Regions from separate parts of the Massilia sp. PWRC2 genome, predicted to be linked through region 2. Evidence: predicted binding sites of a transcription regulator. Region 2 holds the regulator's gene; the other holds the start of a gene.
The links. The regulator LexA, encoded in region 2, represses DNA repair genes until DNA is damaged. The targets are predictions, from matches to a motif close to ACTGTATNNNNATACAGT.
Positions count from the first base shown of each region.

Region 1: dinB (DNA polymerase IV) is a predicted target of LexA. The motif match lies at 2,130-2,147, and genes of this name have one in related genera.

Region 1 covers NZ_JAFCUW010000006.1:58,949-62,356, forward strand. The annotation lists gene ACP7BZ_RS13210 (recombination-associated protein RdgC) at 49-945, opposite strand; gene dinB (DNA polymerase IV) at 1,041-2,108, opposite strand; gene ACP7BZ_RS13220 (transposase) at 2,294-2,899, shown strand; gene ACP7BZ_RS13225 (TonB-dependent receptor) at 2,961-3,408, opposite strand, start outside.
Region 2 covers NZ_JAFCUW010000001.1:436,040-439,447, reverse strand. The annotation lists gene ACP7BZ_RS01995 (hypothetical protein) at 1-314, shown strand, start outside; gene ACP7BZ_RS01990 (tetratricopeptide repeat protein) at 413-1,165, shown strand; gene lexA (transcriptional repressor LexA) at 1,227-1,865, opposite strand; gene rpsF (30S ribosomal protein S6) at 2,194-2,589, shown strand; gene priB (primosomal replication protein N) at 2,619-2,957, shown strand; gene rpsR (30S ribosomal protein S18) at 2,944-3,234, shown strand; gene rplI (50S ribosomal protein L9) at 3,262-3,408, shown strand, end outside.

The sequences.
Region 1 (3,408 bases), on a different contig from region 2:
CTCCGACGGCATCGGCGTCGTTAGCACGCACTTACTTATTTGCCTTGGTTATGCGTTCGCTTCGCCGCCGAGTGCTTCGACGATGTCGGCCATCAGCTTGGCCAGTTCGCCCGTCATCAGCATCATGTCGTTGTCAAACCGTTCTTCGTCATTGCGGGTCGAGGTGTCTTTTTCGGTGATGACGTCGAGCGGCTTGATGCCCTTGATGGCCAGCGATTCGGTGAGCACAAAAGAAATCTTGTCGTCCCAGGTCATGGCCAGGCGGGTGCACTGCTTGCCGGCGGCGATGTGGCGGCGGATATCGTCCGCTTCCAGCGCGTGCTTGACGTAGCGCACGGCAGCCTTGCTGTCGCCGGTGGCGCGCAATTCGGTGTCCTGGTCGATGGTAAAGCCGACCGGCGCCTCATCCGTTTCCAGCCACGCCGTCATCACCGCGACGGGCGAGCGCTGCACGCGCAGGCTTTCCAGCGGCATCTTGTCGACCGCCTTGAGCAGCAACTTGATGACATCGTCGGCCTTGGCCGGGCTGGCCGCATCGACCACCAGCCAGCCGTTGACGGGATCGATCCAGGTCCACACATTGCTGCGGATGCTGAAGGCACGCGGCAGCAACTCGTCGGCCACGCGTTCTTTCAATTCTTTCATTGCCTTCTTGCCTGGCGCGAAACCCTGGGCTTCTTCCAGCTCGGCTGCCTTGGCCTTGGCGACCTGGTTGATGACCGAACTCGGCAACAGTTTCTTTTCCGTGCCCAGCAGAATCAGCATCTGTTTGTTGACGGTATGCACCAGCTGGCCATTGCCGCGTGGCGAATCCCAGCCCTGGCGCAGCAACTCATTGCTGGTGGCGGGAACAAAACTGCCCGGTTCAAGGGCTTTTTCGAGCTGCTCGGGGGTGAAATTCCACGGTGCCGGCAGGCGGTAAATCTGGAGATTCTTAAACCACATAATTGGTGTCCGATTGATTCAGGATAGGTACATTACTGCAGGAGGAACGCCATTCTACACGCTCGTCGCGGGCAAAAATGACGCGGTGAAAGAGATCAGCCATTTATGCCGGTGAACAGCGACAGCTGCTCCAGACTGGCTTCTTCGCCGAGGCGCACGCCCAGCCCCAGCAGGCGCACCGGCTTGTGGCGCCGCAGATAACCGGTCTCCAGCAGGTGGCCGAACTGCACCAGGTCGGGGGTGGTGCCGAGGCACTCGACGGTAGTTTGCTGAAAATCGCTGAATTTGATTTTGGCAAACAATTTATGGATATGGCGCCCCGCCTCGGCCCGCTCGATGCGGCCGAGCAAGCTGTCGAACAGTTCGGGCAGCAGGGCCAGGCAGGCGGGCAAATCGGGCACATCGACCGTATAGGTTTCTTCGACGCTCACCGATTTGCGTTCGCGCTCGCTCGACACCACGCGCTCGTCGATGCCGCGGCACAAATCGTGCAGGCGCGCGCCAAAGCTGCCGAACTGTTGCTGCAACTCAAGCATGCTCCAGCTGCGCAGGTCGGCACAGGTCTGCACCCCCAGGCCGTTCAATTTGGCCGCCGTCACCTTGCCCACCCCATGCAGTTTTTTGACGGGCAAGGCGGCGACAAAGGCGTCGACCTCGGCCGGGCGCACCAGAAACAGGCCATCGGGCTTGTTCCAGTCGCTGGCGATTTTTGCGACAAATTTGTTCGGGGCAATGCCGGCCGAAGCAGTGATGCCCACCGTATCGAAAATACGCTGGCGGATTTCCTGGGCAATCAGGGTGGCGCTGCCCTTGCAGTGGGACGAACCGGAAACATCGAGATAGGCCTCGTCCAGCGAGAGGGGCTCGACCAGCTCGGTGTAATGGCCATAAATGGCGAGGATCTGGCGTGAAGCCACCCGGTATTTTTCCATATTTGGCCGCACCACCACCAGCTGCGGACACAATTTGAGGGCTTGCGCGGTGGCCATGGCCGAATGGATGCCATAGCGGCGCGCCTCATAGTTGCAGGTGGCCACCACGCCGCGCTGATCGGCACGCCCGCCCACCGCCAGCGGCACTGCGCGCAGGGCAGGATTGTCGCGCATTTCGACCGAAGCATAAAAACAGTCGCAATCGCAATGGATGATTTTTCGGGCCGGGATATTCACGCGGGAAAATAGACTACTGTAAATCTATACAGTATATCAGAGCCTCGCTTGATGAAAGCCCTGGGCGGGGGTGAACTCGCCGGCGGCGCAGCCATCCAACCCAAAGTTGGCAGCCGCAGGGGGACTGGCACGCGGTGCCTGTCCCATATCCGCCCATCCACCACTTTCCGGAGCACCCCATGCCAAGATCCGCCCGCATCGACGTTGCCGGCACCGTCTACCACATCACCTGCCGCGGCGATCGCGGCGAGCCCATCTATCGCGACGACCACGACCGTCGCGGCTGGCTGCGTCTGTTAGGCGAAACCTGCGCGCAGCAGCGCTGGCGCATCCACGCCTTTTGCCAGATGGGCAATCATTTTCATTTGGTCACGAAAACTCTTGCGCCCAGTCTCAGCGCTGGCATGCGCGACTTGAACGGCGCTTATACCCAGCGCTTTAATGCGCGCCATACCACCCGCGGCCACGTTTTCCAGGGGCGACTTCACTGGGAGATCGTGCAACGGCAGTCGCACTTGCTGGAATTGATCCGCTACGTGATTCTCAACCCGGTGCGGGCAGGCTTGGTCGCAACACCTGGAGGCTGGCCGTGGAGCAGCTATGCGATGACGTGCGATGCAGCGCGCTGTCCGCCATGGCTGGAGACGGGGTGGCTGGCGCAGTTAGGCGAGCGGCGCGAAGAAGCGGTGGAAGCGCTCCGGCGCTTTATTGCTGATGGGGTTGATCAACATGGGGACCGGCACAGTGTGCCAGTCGCCCTGCTACAAATGTCGCAGCGCAACTAAAAAAGCCACGGTTCACACCGTGGCTTTCACTACAACGTCGAACGACTTAGCGTCGAACGGCTTAGAAGCTGCCCTTGAACTGCACGCCAAGCACGCGTGGCTCATTGGTAAAGCCGGTCAGGTTGTTGAAGTCGATGCCGCCGGTAACGCGACGGGTGTCGCCAATATTGCGACCGAAGGCAGCCACTTCATACTTGCCATTGCCGAAAATGTAGCCCACGCGCAAGCCCGTTTCGGTCAGCGATTTGCCAGTAAATTCAGCCGCTTCGTAGAGGAAGAAGTTGATCTGGCTGCGGTGCGAGACGTCGACCAGGGTGTACAGCTGGCCGTCGGCCAGGTTCCACTGGTAGCGGGCCGAGGCATTCATGGTGTATTTCGGCGCTTGCGGCAGCGGGTTACCGTCGATGACGACGCGGCCGGCGGCGTTGATCGGATCGGTGATCGTGCACTGCGCGCACTTGTTCACCGACAAAGACGCATCCTTGATCTCGGTGAAGTTGTAGCTGCCA
Region 2 (3,408 bases):
CGCTGCCGCCCGGCAAGCGGATTCCTGCGCCCGTGGCGAAGCAGATGAGCCCGGCGCAAATGAACGCCGCGCAAAACCGCATGGCCGCCGTCTACGAGCAGGTGATCACCGCCGCCCAGACCGATGCCCAGGACATCACGGCGCGCCGCGAAGCGTGGCGCCAGGCCACCGCGGCGCACGTGGCCGCCGCCAACGACGCTGCTGCGCGCAAGGGCCAGCAGCGGCGCGACGACTTGCTCAACGATCTGCGCCGCAGCGCCGATGACGTGCGTATGCAGTCGGGGCCCGGTCGCAGCGGTGGCGCGACCAAGTAATTCCACGCCAAAGTAAATTTATGTAAGCAGGGCGGACGCCACTGGAAACGGCGCGCAATCCGGTTAAGATAGTGGCATTTTTACGACCGGTTCCCTACATGAAGACTCTTGTATTGTGCGTTGCGCTGCTGTGTGCCGGCGCCGCCACTGCCGATGAACTTGCCGACGCAGACGCCCTGTTTGCCAAAAAATCCTATCCGCAAGCGCTGCAGCTGTACACGCGGCTGGCCACTGCTGGCAACGTGGTGGCCCAGCGCCACCTGGGCGAAATGTACTGGTATGGCGAAGCGGGCGCCGTCAGCGACGACAAGGCGCAGGGCTGGTTCCGCCGCGCTGCGGCAAGTGGTGACAAGGAAGCGGCCGCGGCGCTCGAAGTGATGCGCCAGCGCGTGCTTCGCCAAACGGACATTGCATTCTGGACCGACAGGTATGACGGCGAAGAACTGCGTTCCGGCAAATTCAAGTGCAGCGCGCCCCGCATTCCCGCCATATCGAAAGACAATCCTGACATTGACGCCGTGCTCGCGCGCGTGAAGCTGTGGCAGGATTGCTATAACGGTTTGGTCGGCAAGCTCAATGGCGCCACCTTCGCCAGCGAGGTGCCCGCCGATCTGGGCAAACTGATGAAGCAGGAAGAAATCGACAAGGTCAACGCGCGGCTGGAAAAGATCCATACGCGGCTGGCGGAAGACGCCCGCATCAGCAGTCAAATTATTCTCGCCGATATCGCAGCATGGCGCAGCGCTACCGACAGCTGGGTCAAGGAACACAATGACATCATCAAGTCGGCACCGACGGCAGACCGCCAGGCCGATATTGAAGCGCGCAAACGCAACTACGCGCCCAAGTAATTCCCTTGTAACGCAGAATGCAGGTGGTCAGCGCCGTGGCGGCGACCGCCGGCGCCGGCGCTTAATGCCAGCTGCGCAGCAAGCCCACGGCCAAGCCTTCGAGGGCGAAGTCATCGCGGTCGGGGTCGACTTCGATGATTTTAAAATCGGCGTTTTCCGGCAACAGCTCGACCAGCCGGCCCGTCTTGCGGTAGCGCTTGACCGTCACTTCGCTGCCGATGCGGGCAACGACAATCTGGCCATTTTTGGCGCTATCGACCTTTTTGACGGCCAGCAGGTCACCATCCATGATGCCGATATCGCGCATCGATTCGCCGCGCACCTTGAGCAGGAAGTCGGGCCTGGCCGAAAACATGGCGGGGTCGACGTTGTAGGTGGCTTCGACATGCTCTTGCGCCAGCATGGGCGAACCGGCCGCGACGCGGCCGACCAGCGGCAGCGCCATGGTCAGCAGCGCGGCCGGCACTGCCGGAGCTGCTTCCACCGAGGCGCCGATCAGGCGGATGCCACGCGAAGTACCGGGGGAAATTTCGATCGCGCCTTTGCGGGCCAGCGCCTGCAAATGTTCTTCGGCGGCGTTGGCTGATTTAAATCCCAGTTCGTTGGCGATTTCCGCGCGGGTCGGAGGAAAACCCGTGTTGTCGATGGCCTCGCGGATCAAATCGAGAATCTGTTGTTGCCGTGCAGTGAGCTTGATCATGGGCCTGTAAGTGCTGGGGTTATAGACAGACTGTATTTTTGTACAGTATATCGACGCGTGCAAGGGAAATTCACTGTTATTGGCGTTATTTATGCAAATAACCGCATAGTTGGTGGCGCGCGGGCGAGAAAAGGGGGAATTGACGCTACCGTGACGCGCAATCGGGACGGGCGAGTAGGCGCCAGCCTGGCCCGGCCAGTCCCCCTTCGGCAACGGAAGGAGGTGTTCATTTTCGCCAGGATGCGTTATAATTGCCGGCTTTCCCTTCCCACACTCGTCTTGACGCCGAGGTGGGCTTATGTTTTAAACGTCCTCAAGGAGCAATTGAATGCGTCATTATGAAATCGTTTTTATCGTCCACCCGGACCAAAGCGAGCAAGTCCCGGCGATGATCGAGCGTTACAAGGCCAGCGTCAGCGCACGCGGCGGTAACATCCATCGCGTCGAAGACTGGGGCCGTCGTCAGATGGCTTACTCGATCCAGAAGCTGCCGAAGGCACACTACATCTGCATGAACATCGAATGCGACAACGAGACGCTGGTCGAACTCGAAACCGCCTTCAAATTCAATGATGCTGTCCTGCGTCACCTGACCGTGCGCATGAAGAAAGCTGAAACCACGCCATCGCCGATGATGAAATCGGTCCAGCGTGAAGATGCAGCCAAGAGCCACCGCTCGGAAGCACCAGCACCAGCAGCCGTCGCAGCACCCGCCGCTGCCTGATTGACTGGCAGGAACAAGTTAGCTGGGAAGTGAATTCATTTCAGGTCGTAGCAACAATTACCGAGCGCGACGTATTGCGCTACACCCCGGCCGGCGTGCCGATCGTGTCCGCCACCCTGACGCACAGTTCGCATCAGGTTGAAGCAGGGGTGGCGAGGTTGACCGAATTCGAGATGCTGGCCGTTGCGGCTGGCGAAATCTCAGGACGGTTTGCCCAGTCGGAGTTGGGCGCGGTGTACCAGTTCACGGGTTTTCTTGCCAAGAAAAATCGGAATAGCAGAGCGTTGGTGTTTCACATCATTGATTTCAATGCGGCCGCATCTGCGGCGCATATTTTAGATACAGGAGCCTCAAATGGCATTCGGTAAAAAGTTCGACAAAAACAAGCTCAAGCTCAAAGAAAAGCGCAAACAACAGAACCCTCTGTTCAAGCGCAAGAAGTTCTGCCGCTTCACCGCTGCAAACGTCGAGCAGGTCGACTACAAAGACGTCGATACCCTGAAAGACTTCGTCCAGGAAAACGGCAAGATCATGCCAGCACGCCTGACCGGCACCAAGGCGCACTACCAGCGCCAGGTTGACACCGCCATCAAGCGCGCACGCTACCTCGCGCTGCTGCCTTACACCGACCTGCACCACGCTTAAGCGCTGCAGAGAACCTGGAGAATCACTATGCAAATCATTCTGTTAGAAAAAGTCGTAAACGTCGGCAACCTGGGCGATGTTGTTAAAGTCAAAGATGGTTACGCACGTAACTTCCTGATCCCGCAACGCATGGCCCGCCGCGCTACCGCGTCGGCTGTCGCCGAATTCGAAGTC